2 regions of the Candidatus Ruminimicrobiellum ovillum genome follow, and region 1 is predicted to be linked to the other one. Evidence: riboswitches for the same ligand, from Rfam matches in the RefSeq annotation. Region 1 holds a riboswitch; the other holds the start of a gene.
What was found. A riboswitch is a leader RNA that binds a small molecule or an ion and turns the genes downstream of it on or off. The one in region 1 is predicted to bind cobalamin.
Positions count from the first base shown of each region.

Region 1 (3,434 bases):
TTTTAAGAAAAGCAGGTAAGATATCTATATGATAAAAATAGAAAAAGTTTCATTATCTTACGATAAAAGAACGGTTCTTGAAGATATAACTTTAAACTTAAAAGAGAAATCTTTTATCGGAATTATCGGTAAAAATGGAACCGGTAAAAGTACATTGCTAAAATCAATAGCAGGGCTTTTAAAACCCGTAAAAGGAAATATTTTCATTGATGATAAAAATGTTTATGATATGAAAAAAAATATTTTGGCAAGGAAAATTTCTTTTATGCCGCAAACGATGCAGTTTGACTTTTCTTTTAATGTTAAAGATTTTATTATGTTCGGGAGATATCCTTACACAAACATGTTCAAGATGGCAAGTGCAGAAGATTTTAAAACAGTTGAAGATGTAATGAAACTTACCGAAACATCGGAATTAGAAGAAAGGAATATAAACGAACTTTCCGGCGGGGAAAGACAAAAAGTTTTGTTGGCGCAGACATTGGTTCAACAAACCGATATTGTTGCACTCGATGAACCGACATCTCATCTTGATATCGGCAGTCAGGCAACAATATTTAAGTTGTTAAAAATGTTAAACGAAAAATATAATAAAACAATTATTACTACCGTTCACGATTTGAATTTGGCAGGAGAATTTTGTTCGGATATAGTTTTTCTTGATGATAAAAAGGTTATCAATTTCGGATCTGCCGAAAAAGTTTTAAATTATAAAGATATAGAAAAAGTTTATGATGTAAAAGTTGTTGTTCATACTAATCCGATATCGAAAAAACCTGTAGTTATACCGGTATACAATTAAAATAACGACAGGTTATTAGGTTATAGGGTTATAAGTTTAGAAAAGCAACAACGACAAAAATAATTTGAAAAATTTAGTTATAAATTGTAAATTATAAATTGTCGTTTTTAGTTCTTTTAAAATTTCTCATTTACAAGCAAAAAAGCCATTCGTTTGAAAAATTTAAAGCCGTGCTCCAACTTAAAAAATCCTAACAACCTAACGAAACGGATTTTTTTCAAACATGTTCGCACTAAAAAGCTTTTTTTATTTATAGCTTTTTGCTCTAAATTTTTCTGCGCTCATAGACGGCTTTAATCATGCTTGTAAACGAAAAATTTAAAGATTTTTTAGCTAATTATACATTGTACATTATAAATTATAAATTGCAGTTATAACGGTGTACGGGAAAGCCGTGAGAATCGGCTACAGTCCGGCTACTGTATTGAGTGCGGTAATTAAATATTTTCACTGATTATCAAAAAATCGGGAAGGAAATATTTGCAGTAAAAACTCTAAGTCAGGAGACCGACCGTTAATCAAAATAAACCCCGAGGAGGTTATTATGAAACAATCGTTTATTATTGACGGATAAAAAATCGCCATACGATTTTTGAGGTATGGATGTATGGAAAGACGGATGTATAGAAAATTTTTGCTATACAAAAATAAGTTTTTTTATGGAGAAAAAATAAAATGAGAAAATTTATAAGTTTATTGGCAGTATTGAGTTTGGCAGTATCTGCATTTACTCAAACAGTAATTGCAGCAGATTATGATGAAGATGAAAACGAAGGAGAAGTCTTTTTGTCTTTAACAAAAACGGCAGAACCGTTAAGCGATTTAACAACAAACTTAACCATTATTACGGAAGAAGAAATTAAAGAAAAAAGTGCAAAAACTTTGGGAGAAATAGTTGAAGATGAAGTAGGTGTTTCTTATAAAGCTTATGGCCCGTTGGGGCAGGCACAATCAATTTCCATGAGAGGTTCCGCAGCAGGTCAGGTATTGGTTTTAGTTGATGGAAGACCTGTAAACGATATAGGAACAGGTGGTGGAGCAGACTTTACGGCAATTCCTGCAAGTATGATAGAAAGAGTTGAAATTATAAGAGGTTCGGGTGCCGCTCTTTACGGAACAGGAGCTTTCGGTGGTGTTATCAATGTTATAACAAAAAAAGCTACACCTTTAACACCGAATGTTAATCCGTATTTTTCTTATGGAACATTTAACACAATAAATGCAGGTATAACAGGGGCTTATGCAAATGATGTTATATCTATATTGATTGCGCCTTCTATGTTGTCTTCAGATGGTTACAGGAAAAATTCATTTTATGATTCAAAAAATATTTTCGGTAAAATCGGTGTAAATTTAACAGAAAATTCCGAAATAATATTATCAGGACAGGCATATAATGCCGATTTAGGAAATCCTGGTTCTTTGACTTATGCATCAGAAACTGCAAAACAATTTGAAGATAATAATTATTTAAAATTGGATTACAATACAAAAATAGAAGATTTTAAGGTTCAAGTTTCAGGATACAATGCGAATTATACAAGAAAAGCTGGTGATATGTATGATGCTTGGGGAGCTTATTTTAGTGAATATAATACTGTAAATACCGGAGTTAAAGGAAACGTTACATACAAAGAAATGTTAACATTAGGTTTGGAATGGGATAAAACAGAATTCAAACAAAAAGATTTAATATATGATACTGAAAAAATAAATAGAAGTAGAGAAAATGCTGCAGCGTATTTACAGGCAATATTAAAATTTGGTGATTTAACTTTAATTCCAGTTGTAAGAGGAGATAAAAATACCGACTATGAAGATGTATTTACACCTGCACTTTCTGCTGTTTATAAATTAACTGATGAAATAAAAGTTTCAGGTAATGTAAGCAAAGTTTGGAATGCTCCGACATTCGGTCAAATTTATGGTGATGATACTTGGTATGCTCCGGCACCTAATTTAAAACCTGAAAAAGGTATATCAAGTGATTTTGGTATTGAATATAATAATGGAACCATAGGTATTGGAGTAACTGGATTTTATATTACCAGTGAGGATTTAATACAAAATATATATGATCTTGAAACTTATAAATATATAGCACAGAATGTGGACGAAGCAAGACAGTATGGTTATGAAGTTGAAGCAAACTATAATATGACAAAAGATATTAAACATAAATTGAATTACACATATTTAAGAGCAGAAGATACAAAAACTCATACCGACTTAATTTATAAACCTATGCATAATTTAAATTATGTAATAACCGTTAAACCTATAAAAGATTTAAAAATATCTGCTGATGTTTCTTATGTTACCACAACATTGTGTGAAACAGGAGACTATTTAAAAGATTATTGTATAGTTAATGCAAGAGCAGATTATCAAATAATGAAATACGTTTCATTATGGGTTAAGGGAAACAACTTAACAAATGATGATAAATATCAATTAAGTTATGGTTATCCGATGCCGGGAATTACGGGAACTGCAGGTATCGATGTAAGATTTTAATTTAATAAAAATAAAAACTTTTATAAAAAAGCAGGAAGAAAAATTTTCTTCCTGCTTTGTTTATTTATTAAAACGTGTGTGTGCAAATATACAAAATAATTACTTCAATATTATG
Region 1 is NZ_DGIC01000008.1:37,904-41,337, forward strand. It holds gene B2Y85_RS02690 (FecCD family ABC transporter permease) at 1-32, shown strand, start outside; gene B2Y85_RS02695 (ABC transporter ATP-binding protein) at 29-802, shown strand; cobalamin riboswitch at 1,163-1,332, shown strand; gene B2Y85_RS02700 (TonB-dependent receptor plug domain-containing protein) at 1,478-3,319, shown strand; gene B2Y85_RS02705 (prepilin-type N-terminal cleavage/methylation domain-containing protein) at 3,419-3,434, opposite strand, start outside.

Region 2 (3,434 bases), on a different contig from region 1:
TTTTAAGAAATTTAAGCAGCATTCGTTCATACCGACAACACCGATAGTTGAAAAATGGTTTTTCCAATAGCAACCGAATCTCTGTTTAATGTTTCTTAAATAAAAGCTCATATACGGATAAAGGTTTTGATCCGTAAGTTTTTCCAAAACTTTTCTCTTTGTTTCCAAACTGTTTTTAGCTATTGTCATTAACTTATCTAATTTTTGGAAAAATTCTTCTTCTGTTTTAGATTCATAACCGAGTCTCGGCATATTTAATGTAACAACACCGATAGAACCCGTTAAAGGAGATGCTCCGAAAAGTCCGCCGCCTCTTCTTCTTAATTCTCTGTTATCAATTCTTAATCTGCAGCACATACTTCTTGCATCGTCCGGATCCATATCGGAATTAATAAAGTTTGCAAAGTAAGGAATACCGTATTTTGCCGTTGCATCCCACAACAATTTTAATTCAGGATTATCCCAATCGAAATCTTTGCTTATATTGTATGTAGGGATAGGGAAACTGAATACTCTGCCTTTTGCATCACCTTCGAGCATAACTTCCAAAAATGCTTTGTTTAACATATCCATTTCTTTTTGGAAATCGCCGTAAGTTTTAGCTTGAGGTTTTCCTCCGATTATAACTGCTTCGTCTTTATAATGTTTAGGAACTTTTAAATCAAGCGTTAAGTTTGTGAAAGGTGACTGGAAACCAACTCTTGTAGGAACATTTAAATTGAACAAGAATTCCTGTAATGCTTGTTTAACTTCTTTGTAAGATAAATTGTCGTATGCGATAAAAGGTGCAAGCAATGTATCAAAACTTGAAAATGCTTGAGCACCTGCTGCTTCACCTTGTAATGTAAAGAAAAAGTTAATTATTTGTCCCAATGCCGTTTTAAAATGTTTAGCAGGTTTTGATTCTACTTTACCGGCAACACCTTTAAAACCTGTAACCAATAAATCGTGCAAATCCCAACCTACACAATATACACCTAAAATTCCTAAATCGTGAATATGTAAATCACCTTCGGTATGAGCTTTTCTTATATCGTCGGTATAAATTTTGTTTAACCAATATGCTTTACTGACTTCCGATGATATATAGTTGTTTAAACCTTGAAGGGAATAGCACATGTTACTGTTTTCTTTTACTTGCCAATCTGCTTTAGACAAATATTGATCAACTAAATCTACATTAAACTTAGAAACGATTTCTCTCATTTTTGAGTGCTGATCTCTGTATATAATGTAAGCTTTTGCCGAAGATTTATAAGGAGAATTTAATAATACTTCTTCAACGATATCCTGTATTTGTTCTACGGTAGGATGTCCGTCCGTAATGGTTTCTTGTGCGATACTTAAAACTTTTACCGTTAATTTCGAAGCGATTTTGTCGTCGAACTCATTTGTTGCCTGACCTGCTTTTAAAATTGCCTGTTGAATTTTTTGTGAATTGAATTTTTCTTGCTTGCCGTCTCTTTTTACGATACAATCAAAAACCGAAAGTTGTTCCATTTAAATTTCTCCTGTTTTTTAAATTTTATTTTGACACTTCTATTAATTTTGAACATAATTATGGAAAGGCACCCTGGTTTTCTTGTTTCCATTTGAATTATAAAAAGTCATTCCTCGACAACCTTTATAAATATTATGTATTTGTCGGCAGGTCTTCTGGCTTAAGGGTAATAACCTACTAAACTTTATCTTCCCGCTTAAATTAAGCAGTGACTTTGTTTCAAAAAGTTTTTCGTTCCCTATCACAGCACCGGGAGTGCTTCCGATTCTAACGGAATTTCCTATTAAGTTTTATGAGAAAACACCAACAAAAGATTTCAAAAATTATAAATTGATTATATGTTTTAATTTATGGCTTGTCAATACCTAAAACACAATATATTGATTTTTTATATGGGTTTCGTAACTATATGTAGTGGTTTTTGGTTTGTAATTAAAATTAGTAGTTATTGAAAAAACAAGAAAAGATAAATTAATTTGAACTTTTTACCAAATTAAATTTTACTATCTCGGATTTTGAAAAAAGTCTCATCGGCGGGCCCCACCATCTTGTTCCTGTGGTTACATAAATGTAGGAATCACTGTCTTTATATAAGCCGCAGAAATATTTGTATAAAAAGTATTCGATGATATCAAAAGGCGGAATTTGCCCGGCATGAGTATGTCCGGAAAGTTGTATCGTTATAGGATATTTTTGACTTTCAAAAAACGGGTTAGGTTGATGAGATAAAAATATTACCGGTTTACTGAAATCTATGTTTTCTAAAGATTTCGCAACATTTAAAGGCTTGTAGTTCATTTGTATTGATGTTGGATCGGTGATACCGGCAACATAAAATTTGTCGTCTACTAAAACATTTTCGTTGTTTAAAAGCTTAAATCCTATTTTATCACAAACAAATTCGTAATTTGTTATACCTCTGTAATATTCGTGGTTCCCGCTGACGGCAAAAGTTCCGTATTTGGATTTAAAATCTAAAAGTCCGTACTTTTCATAAGTTTTTGTTATATCCGTATCTGCCAAATCACCTACAAATGCAATAATATCCGGATTTAAAGAATTTGTTATTTCTACGATTCTTTTAACAGTATCATATTTTGTTGTCACATCTATATGAATATCCGATAATTGGACAATTGAAAGTTTGTCTACAGGTAAATTAGGAACTTTTATTTCATATTCTCTGACTTTCGGATCACCGCATGTATTAATTATGGAATAAACGGAAGAAACGGCAATTAAAATTACGGTTATTAATGTTGTGTTGTACCTGAATTTCGGAGTATGTCCGAAAATGAATACTAGGTGAGATATTAACAGATATGTAAGAGATATAGAAAATATTCCGAGCCAAATGTATCCTATTTCCGTTAAAATTTTTGCCGATATTGTCGGACTGTTAAATCTCGATATTTTAAAAGAATATACACTCAAAAAAGTTATTGCAAGATAAAAAATTATAAATATTGTAAGAGCAAGTCCGTGAAGTTTTAAGTCGTGCATAACTCTGTAAATAATGTAAGCATTTCCCAATATATAAATGGATAGAAAAACTATAAAAAACACTATTCTTAATCCTATTTCTTTAACAGACATTGTCTTGCTTTTAGTATAAATTCGGTTGCCGTAGGACATAAATAATCGGGGTACGTCCAAGGAAGTTTTGTGAAACCTTCCTTTCTGTATATTGTCGTAACTTCGGCGTAAATACCTTTAGATAAATATATTCTGTGACTGAAATCTTTTGTTGAAGCAAGAATAACATTTGCCGGTGTAATATATCCCGGATCAATATTTACTATTCTGTTTTTATCTTTGGCATAAGAATCTTCAATATTGTTTGTTTCTATCTTCATATCTGCCAAAGCATCGGGCAATATAGGTTTTTCAAAAGAAATCCATTGCCTTTTTAACTTTTCACCCATTTCTTTGT
Region 2 is NZ_DGIC01000010.1:317,134-320,567, forward strand. It holds gene B2Y85_RS06000 (ribonucleoside triphosphate reductase) at 1-1,500, opposite strand, end outside; cobalamin riboswitch at 1,630-1,824, opposite strand; gene B2Y85_RS06005 (metallophosphoesterase) at 1,973-3,097, opposite strand; gene B2Y85_RS06010 (DUF4416 family protein) at 3,079-3,434, opposite strand, start outside.
Region 2: it holds a riboswitch for cobalamin, as region 1 does, so the genes downstream of both, B2Y85_RS06000 (ribonucleoside triphosphate reductase) here and B2Y85_RS02700 (TonB-dependent receptor plug domain-containing protein) in region 1, are expected to answer to the same signal.